Regions from separate parts of the Paenibacillus swuensis genome, predicted to be linked through region 3. Evidence: predicted binding sites of a transcription regulator. Region 3 holds the regulator's gene; each other region holds the start of a gene.
What was found. Region 3 encodes LexA, which represses DNA repair genes until DNA is damaged. Its sites were predicted from a motif close to CGAACATATGTTCG; they were not measured.

Region 1 (7,370 bases), 210 kb from region 3:
CGAGATCATACGTCTTAGTCATGATTCTACCTCCGGTTTTCTTCTTTATGCGTCTATTGTACTCCTTTTGCATGCGAGGAATAAAGTCTCTTCATGCAAATAGACAGTGCCAGGGGTAACGAGGTATGATGAAAGGACAACTCTGCTTCATTCCCAAAAAGTCCGAAGGATGCCGGCACGAAAGGATCATGTACCCGATGAAATTAAAGATTGCTCGATTTATTGCTATTCTCATTCTTGTCATTCCGGGCGTTCTTGCTACGTTTGGCTTTCTTCATATGAAAGATGCCGTATTTCTGTTCTTCTCCCAATTCGGTGAGAGCGGTGCAGAGCCCTCCTTCCGTTGGGGAAAATTTATGCTCGGTTTCGTTGAGTTTGCCGCAGGTGTCGGCTTTATCGGCGGCTGGATCTTCTTCCGCGATCGCAAGCGCAACTATGTAGCGCCTCGCTTCAAGGTGAAGAAAAAGCGCCCCCAATAACACAACAAAATCCCCCTCCGCTACGTCCGTAGAGAGGGGGATTTTGTTGTGCGCTTGGGCACATTCGTGTACCTAGGCTCACTATTTATCCGATTGTCTGCCACCCGTGTTCGATTAATGCTCCTGGGCTCACTATTCATCCGATTTCCCGCCACACGTGCACATTTAATGCTCCCAGGCTCACTATTCATCCGATTTCCCGCCACACGTGCACATTTAATGCTCCCAGGCTCACTATTCATCCGATTTCCCGCTACCCGTGCACATTTAATGCTCCTGGGCTCACTATTCTCCCTCCCGAACGCGATGACCGGCCGGCTGCTCCTCTTGCACGCCGTTCAACGCGTACAGCCCAGGATCCAATGCCGCCACGAACGGAGACAGTTCGCCCGGCGCGTACAGCTCCAGCACGTGCATCGCCCGCGTGCAGGCGGTGTAGAACAGCTTGCGCTCGCTTTCGCGGCGGTAAGCTGCGGGGGACGCGTCGTAAATCACGACGGCGTCAAACTCCACGCCCTTGGCGAGGTACGCGGGGATGACCACCGCGCCCGGGGGCAGCGCTTGCGTGCGCTTCGTTACGAGAGCGACCTCCGTCGCCCCCGCTTGCGCGATCGCCGCATGCGCGGCCAAGCTTTCGGCAGCCGTCTTACAGATGACGGCTACCGAAGCAAAGCCCTCGCCCCGCAGCGCGTGAATCCGCGCCGCTGCGTGCCGAGCGCCTGCGGCCGCGTCTGCCCCCGCGGCCGCCAGCGTAACCCGCGGCTTATCGCCGCCGCGGTTAAACGGCTCGATACGCTCGCCGCCCGGGACAAGCGCTCGCGTGAACTCGACGATCTCGCGTGTCGACCGATAGCTTCGCGTTAAATGCAGCCGCTCCGTATCGGCTTCGCCGTAGAGGTTCGCCACCGCTTCCTCATCGCGGAACGCCGCTTCATGCGTGAAGATCGCCTGGTTGAAATCGCCGACGGCCGTCATGCGCGCGCGGGGAAACAGACGCTTCAGAAACTCGAACTGAAACACGGAATAATCCTGTGCTTCATCAATCAACACATGCCTGACCGTGTTATTCATTCGGAAGCCCTGCACAAGCTCGCTTAAATAAAGATAAGGCGCGGCATCCTCGTAGGAAAGGAGCGATACATCCATATTTTGTAACGTATACTGACCAATCTCTTCCCATTGCTCCGGTAATTCGCCGTCATTTAACTCCGTTAACAGCGTCCCGCCGACAAACAACTGACGATATAACGCCGGAATATGAACAAACCGCTGACGCCGCACCCGTGCGCGTAATTTCTTGTAATGCTCATCCACGACCATTCGGCGCAGCAACGCCTCTTCCTCATCCGCCTCATGAAGATCGCTGTTTCCTAACCCTTTGCGCTTGCGCAGCCTCATATACGCTTTATGATATTTCTCATTATCCAAATAATTAAGTTCTTCCTGCACCCAATCCTTGCGGACTTCTTCATCAGCCAAGACGGCAAGCCGTTCCATCAGCCATTCTTGCATCAATTCCACACGGTTCGCCAAACGGACCGAAGACGGGTAACTGTAAAACTTGGCATTCATTTCCTCTGCCGAAACCACGGCATGCCCGCGGAATTTTAACGCTCTGAACCGCATGCCGGTACGCTCCAAATGCTCCTTATATCGTGATAAGACCTGCAGAAACAACGCCGAAGATTTAAAGCGAATACCCGCAAGCCTGGCATTATATCCCGGTTGATGCGTGGCCGTCAACTCGTACTCCATCTGATCGTAGGGATCTTCCACCTGAAACTCCGGCTCTAACCGGCTGCCCAGATAATCCTGAAAAGTTGTTTGACGGATATTCTCTTCACCCAGCTCGGGCAATACAGCGGATACATAACTGTTGAACAAAGGATTCGGCGAAAAAAGCACCATTTGATCGGCCCGTAACGTGGTTCTGTGTTTGTACAGAAGGTAAGCGACACGTTGCATGACAGCCGACGTTTTCCCGCTTCCCGCCGCTCCTTCGACGATCAGCAACCGGCTGCGGTCATTTCGTATGACGGCATTCTGCTCCTTCTGAATCGTAGCGACAATGCTCTTCATCTGAGGGTCGGCTCCCATGCCCAGCACCTGCTGAAGCACTTCGTCCCCGATCGTCAGCGCCGTGTCAAACAGATAACGGATACGTCCCTCCCGGATGATGAACTGACGCTTTAATTGCATCGTTCCCGTAACGGTACCGCCGGGAGTATCATAGGCTGCCGGCCCCGGAGCGTAGTCGTAATACAAGCTCGCGATCGGGGTTCTCCAGTCGTAGACCAGAAAGGTCTCTCCGTCTGTATCGATAAAGGATGACATACCTATGTAAATTTGCTCTGAGGTGTGCCCCTCCTCTGTTTCCGCTTCCACAAAATCTATTCTGGCAAAATATGGAGCCGGTAACAATCTGTTCATCTTTTGCAGCATTAGAAAGGTGTGTCGATGGCTGCGTTCCCGTTCGGACAACAGCTCCGACTGCTGTTTCAGGCTGGCCATGGTCTCATTGACGTCATCCGTATGACTCATATTCACGGTCACTTCATCCCATAAATCCTTACGAATTTCAACAACTTGCTCTCTGAGATCCTGTACGTCCGGCGACATATGGGCAATCCGAGTCTGAAGCTTCTCCCGGACTTCATTTACACGAATCTGTTCTATCTCCTGTTCTCGGTCCAAGATGATTCCTCCTCATCAAACAAACTTTATACCGTATGCGCATAAGTGCAAAAAAAATCCTGCTAAAACGACAGAATGCATCTGCTGGTTTTAAAAGGATTTGTGTGGTTGGTGTTCATGGATTTCTGTCTACACTATATCAGATGGTTCAAAATACAACAATAGTGCGCTACGGGGTTCTTCCTAACCGGTCCAGCCAACGCAATAAAGGCAGTCGTTCAATCCAGACCGTAATTGAGCTGCGTTCCGCGGTCCACTGTAAACTTACCAATATAACTGCGGCAACGCAAAGCAACCAAGCGGGCGCATAGAAGGCGTACGCGGTTCCGAGAGCAAATCCGAAAGCGTTCGCCCCCGTATCCCCCAGCATCAGGCGTCCTTGAACATCCTCACGGTACAGCAACACGGCGCTGATCAGCGTCGGAATCCAGATCTCTGCGGCTTGAGGCGTGTATATATTTCCGAATATAAATAACACCAGCCACAGCCCGAAGCTGCACTTTAGTGCCCGACCCGGACGCAAGTCCAACAGATTAATTACATTGGTACAGAGCACAATGACGAACCAACATAGAACGCTATATACCCAGGTGTGTTGCATCCCCAGTGTTAATATCAACGCCACAATGGATGTACCCGCGGCTTTCATCATCCCGGTTGTCCAGACGCCCTGCTTCACAAGCTTTCGCCAGTGTCCGTGAAAACCTTTGGTCGTCCGGTCCCCCACGGTATCGTCGAGCCACCCTAACACCGTAATCACGCACAGTGACAAGGTGAATAACGACAGGGTTCTGATGCCTACAATCCAGTAAATGAGGATAAGCACACCAAATAACATGCCGGCTCCAGTAGGAATAAGCTCCCCATTGTAGTTTAGTCTTGTGACCCCATGTGTTTTAAGAAAAAAAACAAGTTTCGGCAACAACCATATGCCGGTACCGGCGCACACAGCCGCTTCCGCCAACAGGGTTAGGAGGAGCTTTGGGTTTTGAACATCCATTTGAGTAACAAAGTCCTTCCTACAGACACAAATTGCCTGCCGCGATGCACAAAACCGCTCCAGTCACGCCCTGTTTCACGGTGTTTAAACGGAACGTCCACCTCGCATATGCGGTATCCTGCCCGGGCGGCGTCAATCGTCAGTCCTACTTCGATGCCGAACCGGTTTGCAAGACGGGATCCGTTGCCGATGACCTCGCGGCGCAGGGCTCTTTGTCCGGATAAGGGCGCCGCTGCCTGAAAGCCGCATAACGTCCGGATGCCGAAGGCGGCCAGACCTTTAACCAGGCCGAATCCGCCACGGAGCGACGGTGACGGCAGCTTCGCTACGGCCATGTCGGCTTCCCCGGACAACACCGGGGCTAACAGCAACGGCAAATGCGCCGCGCTTTCTTCCAGATCGGCATCCAGAAATACAATAATATCCCCGGAAGCATGCGCGACACCCATTTGCAAAGCGGAGCCTTTGCCCAGGTTGACCGTGCTGACCAATACGTGATTGGCCCAAGGCAGCGCTTGACGGAACGTTTCATCCTCACTGCCGTCGTCCACCACGATCAGCTCATGCCAAACCCGGGCTGCGCCGGGCTCGTGAAGCCGATGAAGCGCCCGGAGTGTGGCGGAAATACGTTCGGATTCATTCCACGCCGGAATGATGACGGATACGATAGGTGACATGCCAAATCTCCTTTTGGTCTGTTGAATGGGTGTGTCCCGTTGCCGGTGCTGAAACCGGCGCATGTTGTTCCGATTCCCTGTGATGAGACGGCGCCTGAGCGTAAAGCGGACTCCAGCAAGCTGCTACCGCGATTAACATGCCCGCAGCCAACCCCGCGGATGCCAATGTCCTAAGCCAAGCTTTAGCCACTTCAGAACGGCGTTTATGGGAACGAGCGGTATACAAGAGCGCGAAGCCTTTGGCATCGATTAGTTTGGAACCTATCTTCATACGGACCAGTAACGTGCTGGCCATGCCTTTGCGTCCTTTTTCCAGAAAATCGATCATCGAGGTATGGCTTCCCACGGCTATGATCCGCTCCGCACCCAGCTCGTACGCGGTCAATAACGCCACATCCTCGCTGGTTCCGTGCGCGGGAATAATCTGCACCGGCAGTCCCAGCTCATGTACACGCTTAAGCCCCGGAGCCCTCCCGTCCGGATAGGCATGCACCACTAGTTCGCAACCGCAGCACAAAGCCCCGTCCGATACACTGTCCATGTCTCCCACAATCAGGTCCGGCATGTAACCTGCTTCCAGCAAGGCATCCGCGCCTCCGTCCACACCAATGAGCGCAGGTTCATATTCGTTAATGAAGGCTTGTAACGCGCTCAAATCTTCCTTATATCCGCTGCCCCGAACAACAATAAGAGCATACCTTCCCGACAACGAGCGAAGCGCGGGCAAGGACATAGGTTCAAGCCATTGAACACTTTCGTTGCTTGCATGAACCAGCGTATTCGTGATAAAAGCATTTAAAGTGTCAGGCAGCTTGGCTTGTCCCTCCATATAAAGTTCATGCCAATCTCGCTCCGTAAACAAGGACACCTTTGCAGTATGTTCTCCGCAATGCAGTACACCTTCGCAAATCCGGATCTCTACACCCTGTTTACCTTGAACTGCCTGCTCCGCTTCCTGTTTGGCCAAGGTTACGAATAAATCCTGATCACCTTGATAGATCGGAATTCCCGCATGGATTAACATCCTGGGACCTTCAGCCGGATAATGACCGTTCATGGTCACCCCGCAATTCACTACGGCTTTCACACCGGCATGAATAAGTCCGGAAGCTGAAAGTTCATCTAAATTATTATGAAGTAACAGAGCGATGTCTCCTGGTTTGAGTTTCTCCAACAGACGCTTTGTGCTTAAGCCGGCCTTTGCCGTTCCCTTTATATCTGCCCGCCCCGTACGCCAATTCCTCGACTGCCCCATTGCCCGGACAACTCCCCGAAAGTAATAGAGGTTAGTATGGGCAACTTTTGTGAAAATATTCCACGCCTTCATCCCTGAAGATTTCTTGCATATTTCTATAAATGTAGCGTAATATAAGAACATATATTCGTATTTTGGTGGTGTATAAGCAATGTCCCAGAACAAAGCTCCTTTATGGCCTACAGATGAGGAACAGGGCATGATTAAGGAATTTCTGCTATTGCCGCTCGTACTCACCGTCTTCGAGAGAGATACGGAAGTCATTGGCAATAACGTAAAGACGAAAGCCCCGTATGTGGAGGCCATCGCATTAGCCATGGATCGGGTTACGCTGAATCTTGCCGGATTGAAGAAAGAATTTCGTTTACGGGGCATCAAAGTGTTTGATGGTGTGCGTACGGAGCACGGCATTCGTTGCAGCTACCTTTGCAGGGGATATGAGAACCAGTTCGATCTGATGTGGACCTATGTGAAAGCGGAGGTGGAGCTCCGGATGAAACATTATCTGGGTACGCATCTGGAGGTGTACCTGTCACACAAGACGAAGCTGAAATAAGGCTGTTATGGAATCCAGTTGCAGTTGTCGGGTTGGACCGCAGGCAACATTTGTTGAAACACCGTGTCACCCAGTTGATGCATTACCGTGCGTTCCTTATAGGTAATACGGCAACACAAGACAGGAGTAACAAGACGCGTCGCTCCCTCTTGTCCGATGATTAGCGGTTCCAACTGGTGGAGCAATTCCCTGCGCAGGGTTTCTGTGAATCCGTCCGTTACCGTTGCCACAGGCTTATAAGGTACCGTGCGGAAGTGAACGCCCACGCTTATAGCGAAGTCAGGCTCAAGACGATATCCTAGAATAATCACGTCAAGCACTCTCGCATGATGCTTCCTTAACCAGAATGGGGATCGGATTCCCGGAACATATACAGAGTCCTTGCGCTTTCCAATAACCCCCTCCCACTGATGGATTCTTGTGTGTTCCCACAAGTTGTGTCCGCTCCCTGTTTGATGGGGACTTAAAGCCATATTTTCACGCGAAACTACAACTTCGTTCAACTTCATTTTGCGCTTTATGAGCGTTTGCCCCATGAAAGAAAGTCCGTCTTGATAAAGTACATCGAATAGGATCAGGGTCAAAGGATGTGTATGCAGCGCTTGTCTGATCCGCTCCGATCTGCTGATTCGCAACCGATATAAGGCATCGTCCGCTACTGGACGGCCGTTTCGAATACAGACCGCTTCACCGTCCAGTATGACGGATT
Region 2 (7,370 bases), 1.2 Mb from region 3:
CACATATCCGCCGTTTTCACGGATCATCTGGACGATCTCGCTGTAATCCGCCTCGCCGACTTCAGCGGTAAGGGTATGCGTTAATCTGTCGTCATCGGAAGGACCTACCGTATCCGTTGTATCCAGAAACCCGAGCAAGCCCGCTCCGCCTGCTGCTGTGGGCACTCCGGCGGGAGCTACATAATTACCCGCACCCGTCCCTGTTGTAGGGGCATTTACAGCCGCGATCGGAAACAGAAACCGTTCACGATCCGTGTTGAGGTGGTCTACAAGCTCCGAACTCTCTACTTTGGTCGCGCTGTACTTATTAAGTTTCGTCGTAACGTCCAATGCGTCGTTCTCATTTCGGAAATAAGCTTGAATATGTTTTCCCATGGAAATCAAATCTCCTCTCGAATACGTTGATGTGAGTTGCACTTAGTATGATTTACCCTTCTAAACTCTATTCCAACCGCTCAACATCTGTTTAATTCTAAGTAAATTACAGTTACCTAATTGCACAAACTTACTTTTAGTAATATAATATACATTAGTTAAATGTACCTATAGAAAAGAGGAGAGATATCATGACTCAACAAACCCAATTAACAGCGGAAGAAGTTATTCTATCCCGTCATTCCGTTCGTCAGTTCAAGAGAGATGTAGTTATTCCTGAAGAAGTACTTACCGAATTGCTAACCTTGGCGCACAGCGCTCCATCCGCTTGGAACCTGCAACACTGGCGTTTTGTTGTTGTAACCGAGCAAGCTAATAAAGATCGCTTGTTGCCGCTGGCTTACGGGCAGCAACAAGTTTCCGATGCTTCCGTAGTCGTGTTGGTACTAGGTGACGTTCAAGCTAATCTGGTTGCTGAGACGGTTTTCGCCGATGCGCCGGAAGCGGTTCGCACGAACATGGTCTCCCAAATCAACAGCGCTTACCAGAACCCGCAAGTGGGCATCTCGTCCGCGCTAAGCAACGCTTCTCTGGCGGCTATGCAATTGATGCTGGCAGCTAAAGCGAAGGGATACGATACGTGTTCCATGGGCGGTTTCGATCATGCGGCGGTAGTTAAAGAATTGAACGTTCCTGAGCGTTACGTGCCGGTGATGATGATTACGATCGGTGAAGCGGCGCAACCGGGTCGTGCGACAGGACGCCTTCCGTTGTCCGATATTGTCATTCGTGAATCGTTCTAAAAGTTCTAAAACATAACTAAATAGAGGTAAAGCGGGAATCTGCTTTACCTCTTTTTTTTGTTGTGGTATGATGCATAAATAAGAACATATGTTCACGTTCTAATTTAATAAATTCACAATTTCATCCTTCAGGAAAGCAGGTGAACCATATGGCCAAGCTCACCAGATATGAATCCATTCAGTCCAAGACGATGCTCAATAGTGTCAAAGCTACATCCATGCCCTTTAATTACTCCTTGAACCCTTATCGCGGATGTCAACACGGTTGCAGCTTCTGCTATGCCCGGTCCACACATGCTTTCCTGGGAGAACGCACGGACGATACGTTTCAACATCATATTTTTCTGAAGAATAATGCAGCCGATGCGCTTCGGGAACAGCTTGTGAAGGCATCCAGATCCAAGCAAGGTTTGGACCGCTTTGGTCCAGTCGCCATAGGCACGGCGACAGATCCCTACCAACAGATTGAGAGCAGGGCTATGCTTACCCGCCAATGCCTGGAAGTGTTGGCGGAGTATGAGGTGCCGGTGTCCGTTACCACACGGTCTCCATTGATTCTCCGCGATCTGGAACTACTTAAACGCATGAAAGTGGCGTCCATCAATTTAAGTGTCCATACCGTCAACACCAATGTTTGGCGCCGCTTCGAACCTTCGACTCCTTCACCGGCGAAGCGCTTGGATACCGTAAAGACACTGGTGGAAGAAGGCTTGCCCGCAGGCATTTTCATGGCCCCCATCCTTCCGCTGATTACAGATACAGACAACGAATTGGACTTATTTGTTCGGGTCGCCGCGGCGAGCAAGGCTTCCTTCGTGATGCCATCCTTTCTGAGGCTTAATACCTCCGAAGTGAAATATTGGTTTTTCGAAACGCTGAGGACGCACTACCCGGAATTCGTAACCACTTATGCATCGTATTATCATGCTTCACACCACCTGCCAGATGGTTACCGTCTTCCCATGAAGAAGAAAGTTCATACTCTGCTCGCTCGTTATGGTTTGGCTGACAAGGAACCGTTTATTCGCCCCCCTGAGAATGCAACCCCGGATCTGCCTGAAGGACCGATTCAGCTCAGCTTTACGTTCTGAAGAGTACACAGAAAATCCCCGTTCAAGTGAGAATCAGCTCTGGGCTTTAAATCGTCACTTTGGGCGGGGACTTTAGTTTATTAGCAAGATCATTCATTTATTGAACGGGATGAGTTGTCCTATAAAAGCTAGTTTACCGGCATGGCTCTTCACAGGGACTGCAGAATCCTTCTGAGGTTCAATTGGCGTTACGGAATCCTCCTGAAGCATGCGGTAATAACGCAGATGATAGGTGCTCGTCGTATCGCCTTCAATGGTAATGACCCGATCGTTCCGATATTCAATGACTTTGCCATGAACAATATTGGTTCCGTACATCTTTCATTCCCCCTCCGAACTTATTGGTAGTATTTACCCTGGTCTTTCGGGGGTGAATCGGTATTTCAACGCAATATTTTCAACCTACAACAGGACTGTTTTTTCGACATAAGCCGCAGGTTTCTGTTTTTCAACAATCTCAATCGTTTCTTCGGCTACAGCGGCTTCCGTGTCCATCTTGCTCATGCCTTGAAACAGTCCGCCCTCTTCGATGATGAAAGCCGCCGCGTTCGTATTCCCGTACAGTTTACCCGTAGACATAATCGTCAGCTTGCCTTTCGTATTTACATTTCCGTGCACCGCTCCGGCAATAACTACATCCCTGGCGGCTATGTTGGATTTCACGATGCCTTCTTCACCTACAATGACATCACCCTGACAAGAGATATCCCCCGTAATTTGTCCTTCGATTCGCACGCTTGCCTCCGAGGTAATCTTCCCTTCGAATATGGAACCCTCGCCGACCAAAGTGTCTGTCGTGTTGGGATTAAGAGCCGCTTTCTTCTTGCTAAACATTAATGTTCATCCTTTCCGTTTTGTTCCAAGTACGACCGCGGGTCCACCCGCTCGCCGTTCAGCCATACTTCATAATGCAGGTGGGGGCCAGTGCTTCTTCCGGTGTTACCCAGTTCTCCAATCATCTGTCCCTTCGTTACGGCATCCCCTTGGCTTACATTCATCTTGTTGAGATGCATATACCAGGTACGCATGCTTTTCTTATGCTCCAGCAGAATATTCAATCCGCGGGCGCGGTCTTCTTCCGCTGCAATGACGGTACCGTCAGCCGTGGCGTATACAGGTGATCCCGTCTTATCTCCGATATCAATACCGCCGTGCAACGTAGGCGTCGACGTGAAAGGATCTTCCCTGTAGCCGAACAGAGACGTCAGACGGCGCGAATCCGTCGGCCAGATGTTCGGTGTATATCGCAGCGCTTTAGCCTTGCGCAATGCTTCTTGCTTAACCGCTGTCAGTCGATGCTCGAGGGAATCCATCTCTTTCGACAACTGTTCGTATTCACTGCCGACCTTCGCGGATAGCGTTACAATATCCTTACCGCTCACGGGAATCAGCGTTCCGCCTTTCCCTTCCAAAGGATCGGCCATGAGCCGCCCGGCGACACTCGTGTGCTGCTCCGCTTCGGCTTTATCGGCAATCTTCTGTTCATACGTTACAGGCTGGGAGAGGGACTGACCCGCCTTGGAAATCGACTTCAGATCACTCTCCAATTTCTTCATCTCTTGAACCTGCTGCTTCACTTCTCCCGCTTGTTGCGAAAGCCCGATGACTTGATTCTGAAGTTCGCGAATCAGCTTGCTCTTATCCGACAATTGTTCTCCATAAATAGCCGTAGCATGCTCCTTCTCCTGCTTCAGAAGCTGATAAGCAACCAAAGATTGCGCATGCGTAGCGTAAATGTACACAAACGAAGCTACACCTGCCGTCAATAAGGCAAGTGAAAGATACAGTACCATATAGGGAAGATGAAGCCTTCGTACCGTGCCTCTTGCCCCAGGTATCATGACTAACGTTAATTTTCGCTTAAACCACTTGATCTTCATGCCAGCTCCTCGTGAGTATGGTTTCATGTTGCTTCCGGAATCCCAACCTTATATTCTACAAAAACCACGAAAAACCTTCATAATCAGACGGCATTCGCCAAAAATAGGTATAAAGTAGGAAGGATTTTATGCCCTAGAAGAGAAATTAACTTAAGTGTACATGGATAGGAATGTTGGGGAGGAAAGAAATGGCTAAGCTAGCAGGAATCGATGTCGGCAATGACAGCATTAAGGTAGTGCTTGACGGCACTTACAAGCCGCTGATTGTTCCGAACATCATCACGCCCGGTTATGACAGACACATTCTGCAGGAAGAGGATTCGCCTCTGAAAGCGTTAGATGTGATTGTCTACAGCCCGGCATTAAAGCAGAACAACCGTCGATGGTTCGTCGGTCAACTGGCAACGGAACTGGAAGATAATTATGAATTGGAAGAGACCGATAACAAGGCATTGTCAGACCAATCCTTGATTGTTGCTCTTACGTCCTTGGCTTACGCCGGCGTTGCAGGAACGGGCAACGGCAACGAAGGGTATGCACAAACGGACGAGGTGGAGTTTATTATCGGTACGGGTCTGCCCGTTCGAACCTACACGAAATTCCACGAGTCGTTCGAGGCTCGTCTCATAGGCGAGCACGAAGTTACTTTCGTTACTTCGCCTCAGCTTCGTAACCGCAGAATCAAGGTACGGATTCGCAGAGCGATCGTATCCATTGAGGGCGCGGCGGCATTGTTCAATCTGGCGACACATGATAACCTGCAAGTGCGGGATGAAGAAATCTACAACGGTTGTATCGGTGTGTGCGAGATCGGCTCGCTTACTACCGATCTACCGGTAGTCAATCGCATGAGCATTGACAACAACTTCAGCTACGGCGAGCAAATGGGTATGGCCAATTATCTGGATGCCATTATGCGGGATGTGGAAGATACATATAACTATTCCTTCCCCAGCCGGGCTAAACTTGTCACGCGCGTCAAGAACCGGGACTGGACTATTCAGCGAATCGGTGAGGGACAAGCGAGTATCCAACCGATTGTGAATCAGTACTTTGAACGTGCTGCGCAGCGGATCGTGGATCTGATTAAGAAGCGTTGGAAGAAATATCCCGATATTCAGTGTTATTACGTCATTGGCGGCGGTGCTACCGCTCTGAAATCGCATATTCTGGAAGCGGCCGGTCCGATCAAGCTGCGTTTTGTACCCGAGAGTGAGTTACAGAACGTCTATGGTTATCTGAAAGTAGCCAGGAGCCGCATCAACCAAGCAGGATATGTCGAGTAGAAGCAAAGTTATAACAACGTTTACCTGAGCAACAGCCTTGTCCCCGGACGAGGCTGTTGCTTGTTATTTGCGCATAGTAGGCAACCGCCCATACCAATTCTGGGTATTCGCATAGACTGTTCCTGTAAAGCACAAAGGAGGAATGAATTTCATGGGTTACCCGCAATACTTATATAGAAACACCGCAACATCGATGCAGATGCAAATGCCACAACCGGTTTTCCATATTGATCCCTACGTTTATCAAACTCTGCAAACGGTTGTCGGAAAGAAACTCGTTGTCGACACTCCTCGCGGAACGGTTCGCGGATTGTTAGCAGACGTCAAACCCGACCATATTGTAATTAAGGCAGTCGACAGTGATTCCACATTCTTTATTCGTATCCAACAAATCATCTGGATTATGCCGGAATAGATCGTATACGGGATACAGTCAAAATCACCCCGTAAGAACACTCCTGTTGAAGGGGTGTTCTTTTTTTGTCGAAAACGTCATATACCTTACCGACCAACATCATGCAGGGGGGAATCCCATTGATTAAACGTTTCGATAAGATTGCTATTGAACTTCCGAAAACCAAATATGCCGACCCAAACGCGGCCGCAGCCATGCAAGAGTTGCTCGGCGGTAAGTTTGGCGAAATGTCCACATTGAACAATTACATGTTTCAATCCTTTAATTTCCGCGGCCGCCGCAAGCTCAAGCCCTTCTTCGACCTCGTTTCAAGCATTACGGCCGAAGAATTCGGCCATGTGGAGATTGTCTCCACCGGAATCGATTTATTGCTGCAAGGGTCTACTTTCCCCGCAGATCCGGACGCCGCTCCGCTGCAGAATGCCAAAGACCTTCGGAATACACAGCATTTTATCACGAATGCCCAGACGGCACTGGTGGCGGACTCCATGGGAAATCCTTGGCGCGGCGACAATGTGTTTAACAGCGGTAATCTGGTACTGGATTTATTGCACAACTTCTTCCTGGAATGCGGCGCCCGCGCGCACAAAATGCGTGTTTACGAAATGAGCGACCACCCTGTACTTCGTGAAGTTGTAGGTTACTTGCTGGTGCGCGGCGGGGTTCATATTGTCGCCTATGGCAAAGCGTTGGAGATTGCAACCGGTGTAGACGTTACCAAGATGCTGCCTATTCCGAATCTGTCCAACCGCGTGTTTGAAACCGCAAGGAAATTCGAGGATCAAGGGTTAGGCAATAAATTGTATACCTGGAGCGACGAGGATTATAAGGACATAAAGTATATATGGAAAGGTCCGCATCCGGAAACGGGCGTTCCGCTGGAAGTCATTGAGGGCATGCCGGAAGGCGCTCCGAATGTGGATCTGGAGGAAATTCCTGAAGAATTCGCGCCGGGAATTTCCGCGGAGGATTTCATGAAAATTGCCGAGCGGTTAAAGCGATCCGCGGGCATTTAATAATAATGATAAACCCCGGTGAACGCATACGCTGCGTCCCGGGGTTTTCCTATGCCTCATGTTAAACGCGTTTCTTTACATTAAAGTTGTCTTGAATCAAGAGCCAATTTTGCGGAAAAGGTAAACCAAGCTTCCAATAGCTGACTCCCCTCAGATCGAGCTCCTTCAACAGGTTGAACTTGGCCTGGATGGAGCGCGCATCTTCAAACCACACTTTATGCGCCTTGCCATTGCTGTCGGTATAGTCGAAGTAAGGCGCTTGCGCGTTATAGTCATAGCGAATCGCGGCATTGTTTCGGCGCGCCAGGGCTATAGCCGCTTGCGGGGAAACCGCCTTCGCATACTCCCCGCCCGGTTTAAAGGGCAGCGTCCAGTCATAGCCGTATAGATTTTGGCCCATCATAATCTTGGCCGGCGGTATTTCCGTGACCGCGTAGGTCAACACTTTACGGACAGGTCCAATCGGTGAAACCGCCTGGGGCGGGCCGCCGCTGTAACCCCATT
Region 3 (7,370 bases):
CAGGGCAAGAACTTATCCAGACTCGGCGGCGGTATCGGTACCCGGGGGCCGGGGGAGACCAAACTTGAAACGGACCGAAGACATATTCGGGACCGGATCAACGAGTTGAAAGGCCATCTGCATGAGATGGTTCGACACCGGACTTTACACCGGGAACGCCGGAAAAAGACCGGTATTTTTCAAGTGGCTTTAGTCGGGTATACCAACGCAGGTAAATCTACTTTGTTGAAACAGTTGACGCAAGCTGACGTACTCGTGGAGAATCAGTTGTTCGCAACCCTGGATCCGACGAGCCGTAATTTGATGCTTCCCGCGGGTAAGGAGATTGTGCTTACGGATACGGTCGGTTTTATCCAAAACCTGCCTCATGACCTCGTTGCCGCTTTCCGGGCCACACTGGAAGAAGCGAATGAGGCGGATTTAATTCTTCATATCGTGGACAGTTCAAGTGATAATCGATCGGATCAGATGAAGGTGGTACAGAAGGTGCTTGAGGAACTGGGGGCTTCGGGAAAAGAGCAAATGACGGTATTTAACAAGATTGATTTATGCTCACCCGAAGAGCGGGAGATGTTGACCACGGAAGGCGAGTATATTAAAATCAACGCTTACTCCCCTTCTGATCTGGACAAGCTCAAAGAAGCGGTACAGGAACGCATGACGGGAGATACGCTTACGTTTCGCATCCCATCGGATCGCGGTGATTTAGCGGCTCATGTTTACAGGATTGGAGAGGTATTAGAACAGTCATTTGATGAATCCGATATTCTTTATAATGTAAGAATTAACCGTTTGGACTATGAGAAATTAGGTTATGTTCTGGAACCTTATACTGAAGCCTAAGGCTTCGGTGTTCGGTTTTTTCTCTGTTTAGGCAAAGATATGATTAGAGATTTAACGCTATAGGATCAGGGGATAAGAGGAGACGAATAATATGTTGTTTACAAATCAAATAAATGAGCTTATGGACGAAGTGGAAGATCTTATACAAGGACGGTTTAAAGAAGTGGACCGTATCGTTGATGTAAATCAATGGAAAGTCATTCAAGCTTTTCGCCATCATAAGATAAGTGATTTTCATTTCGCGGGATCCACGGGATACGGTTACAATGATCGGGGCCGGGAACTGCTCGATGAGGTGTACGCGGAGGCTTTTGGCGCAGAAAGCGCCTTAGTGCGTCCGCATTTTGTCTCCGGAACGCATACGATTAGCACGGCCTTGTTCGGCATTCTGCGTCCAGGGGATGAATTGCTCTATATTACAGGGCGTCCCTATGATACGTTGCACAAAGTGATAGGGCAACCGGGAGACGGGAAAGGTTCGTTACAGGATTATGGCATCGGGTACAATGAAATCCCGTTATTAGCCAACGATAATGGCGTGGATTGGGAATCTGTGGAGCGACATATGAATCGACATACGAAAGTTATCGGAATTCAACGCTCCCGCGGATACGATTGGCGTGCCTCATTTACTGTCGAAGAGATTGGTGAAATGGTGCAGCGTGTGAAAAAGTTGAATCCCGAGGTCATTGTATTCGTGGATAACTGCTACGGTGAATTTACGGAAGTCATGGAACCGACAGAAATAGGCGTGGATTTGATGGCAGGTTCCCTCATCAAGAATCCTGGAGGTGGTTTAGCCGCAACCGGAGGTTATATCGCAGGGAAGCAGAAGTATGTTGAACTGGCTGCGTATCGCCTGACGGCACCGGGAATCGGCGCTGAGGTGGGTGCGATGTTAGGTACTACCCGTTCTATATTTCAAGGTTTGTTTATGGCGCCCCTTATAGTCGGACAAGCTGTAAAGGGTAGCATATTTGCCGCGGCCATGTTCGAAAAGCTCGGTTTTGAGACCAAACCGGCATGGACAGAGAAACGTACGGACCTCATACAGGCTATTCGTTTCTCTTCCTCATCGCATTTAATTACCTTTGTACAAGGAATACAGATGGCTTCGGCCGTTGACGCACATGTAGTGCCGGAACCATGGGATATGCCCGGATATGAACATCCTGTCATTATGGCAGCGGGCACTTTCATTCAAGGAGGATCTTTGGAATTGTCAGCTGATGCGCCGATTCGCGAGCCGTATATTGCTTACATGCAAGGAGGCTTAACCTACTCACATGTTAAACTCGGTGTCATGACAGCGATTCAAAATATGCGAGATCAAGGGTTAGTGTAGCTTCCATGTAAGTTTATGTTGTTTAAACCTAACATCCATTGACACCTTCTTGTGAGCCAGTTACAATAGTGTTATATTTTATTTTTCACTGGAAGGTTGATGAATGATGAACGACGATATACGGAGGAATATGGCGCTTTTCCCGATCGGGATTGTCATGAAGTTAACGGATTTAACCGCTAGACAAATCCGCTATTATGAGCAGCATGAGTTAATCGTCCCTGCGCGTACGTCCGGTAATCAACGTCTGTTCTCCTTCAATGACGTAGAACGGTTGTTGGAAATTAAGGCTTTGATTGAGAAGGGCGTTAACATTGCAGGAATTAAGCAAGTAATGCTTCCGGTATCCAGAGAATCGGATGATGCCACGGTATTGAACGAGCATACCGAAGTGAAACGTAAGGAATTGACCGATTCCCAACTCCATCGTATGCTTAAACAGCAGCTGATGCAAGGAAAGAGGCCGGGTCAGGTTTCCCTTATTCAAGGCGAGCTTTCCCGTTTCTTTCAGCGCTAGAATTTTATAACATTAAACGATGAAGAGGAGATGACTGCATATGAGTTTCACCAAAGAGGATATTCTGAAGATTGCCAAAGAACAGAACGTTCGTTTCATCCGTTTACAGTTCACGGATCTGTTGGGAACAATTAAGAATGTGGAAATCCCGGTTAGTCAATTAGAGAAAGCGCTTGATAACAAGATGATGTTCGACGGTTCTTCCATCGAAGGATACGTTCGAATCGAAGAATCGGATATGTACCTTTATCCGGATTTGGACACTTGGGTTATTTTCCCGTGGGTTACACAGAACAGAGTGGCCCGTTTAATTTGTGACATTTATATGCCTGACGGCACGCCGTTTGCCGGCGATCCTCGCGGCATTCTGAAGCGTTCCCTTGAAGAAGCCGAAGCCATGGGCTATTCCGCAATGAACGTAGGTCCTGAACCGGAATTTTTCTTATTTAAGACGGATGAGAAGGGCAATCCTACGATGGAGCTGAATGACCAAGGCGGATACTTCGACTTGGCGCCGACGGACCTTGGAGAGAACTGCCGCCGAGAAATCGTTCTTGTACTGGAAGAAATGGGATTTGAAATTGAAGCTTCTCACCATGAAGTTGCTCCGGGTCAACATGAAATCGACTTTAAGTATGCGGATGCGATTCGCGCAGCCGATCAGATCCAGACGTTTAAACTGGTTGTTAAGACCATTGCAAGACAACATGGATTGCACGCGACATTCATGCCTAAGCCGCTATTCGGTATGAACGGTTCCGGTATGCATTGTCACCAATCGCTGTTCCGTGGAAACGAGAACGCCTTCTATGACGAGAAGGACAAGCTTGGACTGAGTGTGGTGGCCCGCCAATACATGGCAGGAGTATTGAAGCATGCACGTGCTTTCGCAGCCATTACCAACCCTACCGTAAACTCATACAAACGATTGGTTCCAGGCTATGAGGCGCCTTGCTACGTGGCATGGTCAGCTTCTAACCGTAGCCCAATGATTCGTATTCCAGCTTCTCGCGGTCTTAGCACTCGCATCGAAGTTCGTAACCCGGATCCGACAGCTAACCCTTACTTAGCTTTGGCAGTTATGCTGAAATCCGGCTTGGACGGCATTAAGAACAAGATGTCGTTGCCTGCGCCAACGGACCGCAACATTTATGTAATGACCGAAGAAGAGCGGATCGATGAAGGCATTCCTACACTTCCATATTCCCTTAAAGAAGCATTAGGCGAGTTGTTGCGTGATGATGTCATCTGCGACGCGTTGGGCGATCATGCTTTGGCCCATTTCTATGAGCTTAAGGAAATCGAATGGGATATGTACAGAACGCAGATTCACCAGTGGGAACGCGATCAATACATCACTTCATATTAATACTAAAGATCAAATAAGAAGAAGCTCCCCGGCTTAGCCGGGGAGCTTCTTCTTGTTTGGCAATGTTTAGTTATGGATGTTTAGTATATTAGTGTATGTCTCTAAATAAGCCAATGACACGACCAAGAATCGTAACATGATTAAGTAAGATAGGAGAAAGTGCGGAATTCTCAGGCTGCAACCGGATATGGTCACGTTCCTTGTAAAAGCGTTTCACTGTGGCTTCGTCTTCATCCGTCATGGCCACCACAATATCTCCATTGTTTGCGGTTTGTTGTTGACGCACGATGACATAATCGCCGTTATGTATGCCTGCGTCAATCATGCTGTCGCCTTCAACGCTTAACATAAAGACCGTCTGATCCCCGACAATGTGATTCGGTAGAGGAAAGTAATCTTCAATATTCTCCGTCGCGGTAATGGGAACACCGGCCGTTACTTTACCCACGAGCGGCACTCGGGACACGGAGAAAGGATAAATGTTGGCACTTTCATCGTTACCGAGAATCTCAATAGCTCTAGGTTTCGTAGGGTCCCGGCGAATCAGGCCTTTCTTCTCAAGTCTGTCCAAATGTCCATGGACAGTGGAAGAAGAGGCAAGTCCGACAGCTTCACCGATTTCTCGAACAGAAGGTGGATAGCCTTTATCGCGCACTTCATTCTTGATGAAGTCTAAAATCGCCAACTGACGACTGGAAATCTTCGACACGATCATCACTCCAATTTAACAATATTAGTTAGAGAAAGTATAACACAGAACCGGAGTTCGTACAAACATAAGTTCGAATATTTATCCATTATATGAGAACAAATGTTTCGATATTTATGTTGACTCAAACATTTGTTCGTGTTATCTTATGTTTATACAAATAAGAACAAACGTTTGGGAGGGTGACATCATGCAAGCCTATTATACATATTCTAATACGAATTCGACGGGAACTCATAAAGTTAAATCCACACCTAAAGGAACACTTGGCTATGTTAAACTCAAGAAATTTACTTTCTTTTTTACATTGTTTCTAATCTGTTTCTCTTTCGGAGCCGTCATACAGGCCTACGGTGAATCAACCACGGAGACGAACAAGAAAGCGAACAACAACAACTTAGAATTAAGTTTTAATCAAGTCTCTTCGAATGTTAACCCTCGGAGAGTGCTCGTGGATTCCGGGGACACATTATGGAGTATAGCAGAAGCACATGCGCCCAAGGATAAGAACATACGTTCATATATTTCCGATTTGCGTAAGATGAATCATTTAGTAGGCAGCTTACTGCAAGAAGGTCAAATTCTTGTTCTTCCATAACCATTCATTCATGAATTAGATTCGAGATGAACTGTCTCTTCTATATATGCTTCATCCCGGGCGCTTTTCGGTGCCCTTTTTGTTTTCTGTAGTAGAAAACATAGTGTATATGATGATTCTTATAAATATTTGCTCGGTTCTTGACATTCAAATATCAACATGGCAAAGTAAAAAGGATACAGACAAGGAGGTCATATAACAATGGATGAAATTGTAGCCAGAATTAATGAATTATCTCGTAAACAGAAAAAAGAAGGACTTACACCGGAAGAAACCGCGGAACAGAAACAACTTCGCGATCAATATATTAACGGATTTAAGAGATCACTCCGGAACCAGCTGGAAAATATCACATTGGTCGATGGCGAGGATCAAATAAAACATTAAAGACAGGTGGATAACGTATGTCCCGAAAATGGGAGCGCATGGTACAAAAAAACTCCAAGGTCAGCAACAAGTTACGCGTGAAACAAGGTAAAGGGACCATCTCCCAGACCTCTGTCGCAGGACCAGATCGTTATACGGGACGAAGCTTCATACTGCCCTTAGCCTGCGCGGCCGTGGCGGTTTTCTTCGGTTTCACGTTCGCAGGTGAGGAAAGAGGCACAATGTATTGGTTCACCGTGTTAAGTTATCTCCTATTGGCGGTGATATTCTTTTTGAGGAAGCCCTATCTGGCCATCGGAAAGGACTACGTTTCCACTCGCAAATATGGGGCGGACAAGAAGATGTATGCTGGCTCCGTCGATAAGATCACATCTCAACCGGGATCGATCGTGATTACTTTTAAACACAGTAAGAACAGCTGGGTACTATCACGTACTTGGAATAGGTATGACACGGTTACAATCGAACCGGCACTACAAAAATTTGCGCAACAGAACGATGTGCCTTTTGAAGTAAAAGCTAAATAGTCGGAGGAGCGAAGGATTAATGTCAATTCAGGCGGTTTTGTTTGATTTGGATGATACATTGCTTTGGGATGATCGAAGTGTATTGGAAGCTTTCGAGATGGTTTGTGAGTCTGCGGCAGATCGATTAGGGGTGGATGCCCGGGAATTGGAGGCTGCGGTTCGGAAGGAAGCACGCGCTCTGTATGAGTCTTATGAGACGTTTCCTTTCACACAAATGATCGGAATTAATCCGTATGAGGCGCTCTGGGGCAACTTTACCGAAGGCGAGCACGAACAGTTTCGTAAATTAAACGAACTTGCGCCTGGATATCGTAAAGAAGCGTGGACACGTGCCCTTCATGTTTTGGGTGTTGACGATGAACAAGCGGGGGCCGAATTGGGTGAGCTGTTCCATCAAACCCGCCGGAAACTGCCTTATGTATATGAAGAAACCTACCGTGTTTTGGACGAGCTTAAAGGCAAGGTTAAGCTGCTTTTGTTAACCAACGGATCGCCTGATTTACAGAAAGAAAAATTGGCTATGGTTCCGCTCATGGCTCCTTACTTCGACCATATCATGATCTCGGGCCAATTCGGACAGGGAAAACCGGCTGAAGCGATATTTCATCATGCTATGGAGTTGTTGAACATTAACGCTGATGAAGGTTTGATGGTCGGAGATAAATTAACGACTGATATTCTGGGCTCTAATCGCGTAGGTATGAAGAATGTATGGATTAACCGCCGCGGACTAGCCAATGATTCCGACATTCGACCTACGTTTCAAATCAAACATTTAGAAGAATTACACGACATTATCCATTCATTTGCTGAATAACGTTTTTAACCCGAAAACCCCTAAGCTTCCATATGGAAGTTTAGGGGCTTTCTCATGTGTAAGGTTATTATGTTTTAATAAATTCAGGATCCGCGAATGAGTGGGCAATCCAGCCTTCGGTTTCAATAAATAAACGAACCGCCACGATTTGACGATTGTCCATCAATGTAAAGAAATGCGGCTTATGCTCCGGTACAGAGATTACATCACCTGCTTCTAATTCTACATCAAAGTAACCCACTTCAGGTGTCCCCTTGA

Region 1: a site for LexA is predicted at 6,222-6,235, ahead of SY83_RS19070 (YhjD family protein). Genes of this name have one in related genera too.
Region 2: a site for LexA is predicted at 1,260-1,273, ahead of SY83_RS12580 (SPL family radical SAM protein). Genes of this name have one in related genera too.

The regions. Positions count from the first base shown of each region.
Region 1 covers NZ_CP011388.1:4,232,601-4,239,970, forward strand. The annotation lists gene lpdA (dihydrolipoyl dehydrogenase) at 1-22, opposite strand, end outside; gene SY83_RS19045 (DUF2627 domain-containing protein) at 198-479, shown strand; gene helD (RNA polymerase recycling motor HelD) at 765-3,179, opposite strand; gene SY83_RS19055 (MraY family glycosyltransferase) at 3,343-4,011, opposite strand; gene SY83_RS19060 (glycosyltransferase family 2 protein) at 4,143-4,850, opposite strand; gene steA (putative cytokinetic ring protein SteA) at 4,810-6,024, opposite strand; gene SY83_RS19070 (YhjD family protein) at 6,257-6,661, shown strand; gene SY83_RS19075 (ATP-dependent DNA ligase) at 6,667-7,370, opposite strand, start outside.
Region 2 covers NZ_CP011388.1:2,851,113-2,858,482, reverse strand. The annotation lists gene SY83_RS12590 (hypothetical protein) at 1-375, opposite strand, end outside; gene SY83_RS12585 (nitroreductase family protein) at 567-1,178, shown strand; gene SY83_RS12580 (SPL family radical SAM protein) at 1,328-2,269, shown strand; gene SY83_RS12575 (hypothetical protein) at 2,363-2,587, opposite strand; gene SY83_RS12570 (bactofilin family protein) at 2,672-3,103, opposite strand; gene SY83_RS12565 (M23 family metallopeptidase) at 3,103-4,149, opposite strand; gene SY83_RS12560 (ParM/StbA family protein) at 4,338-5,435, shown strand; gene SY83_RS12555 (YuzF family protein) at 5,587-5,850, shown strand; gene SY83_RS12550 (manganese catalase family protein) at 5,970-6,866, shown strand; gene SY83_RS12545 (glycoside hydrolase family 18 protein) at 6,928-7,370, opposite strand, start outside.
Region 3 covers NZ_CP011388.1:4,018,772-4,026,141, reverse strand. The annotation lists gene hflX (GTPase HflX) at 1-843, shown strand, start outside; gene SY83_RS17985 (methionine gamma-lyase family protein) at 935-2,188, shown strand; gene SY83_RS17980 (MerR family transcriptional regulator) at 2,295-2,705, shown strand; gene glnA (type I glutamate--ammonia ligase) at 2,746-4,074, shown strand; gene lexA (transcriptional repressor LexA) at 4,163-4,783, opposite strand; gene SY83_RS17965 (LysM peptidoglycan-binding domain-containing protein) at 4,974-5,381, shown strand; gene SY83_RS17960 (DUF896 domain-containing protein) at 5,583-5,768, shown strand; gene SY83_RS17955 (hypothetical protein) at 5,786-6,295, shown strand; gene SY83_RS17950 (HAD family hydrolase) at 6,315-7,112, shown strand; gene SY83_RS17945 (1,2-dihydroxy-3-keto-5-methylthiopentene dioxygenase) at 7,180-7,370, opposite strand, start outside.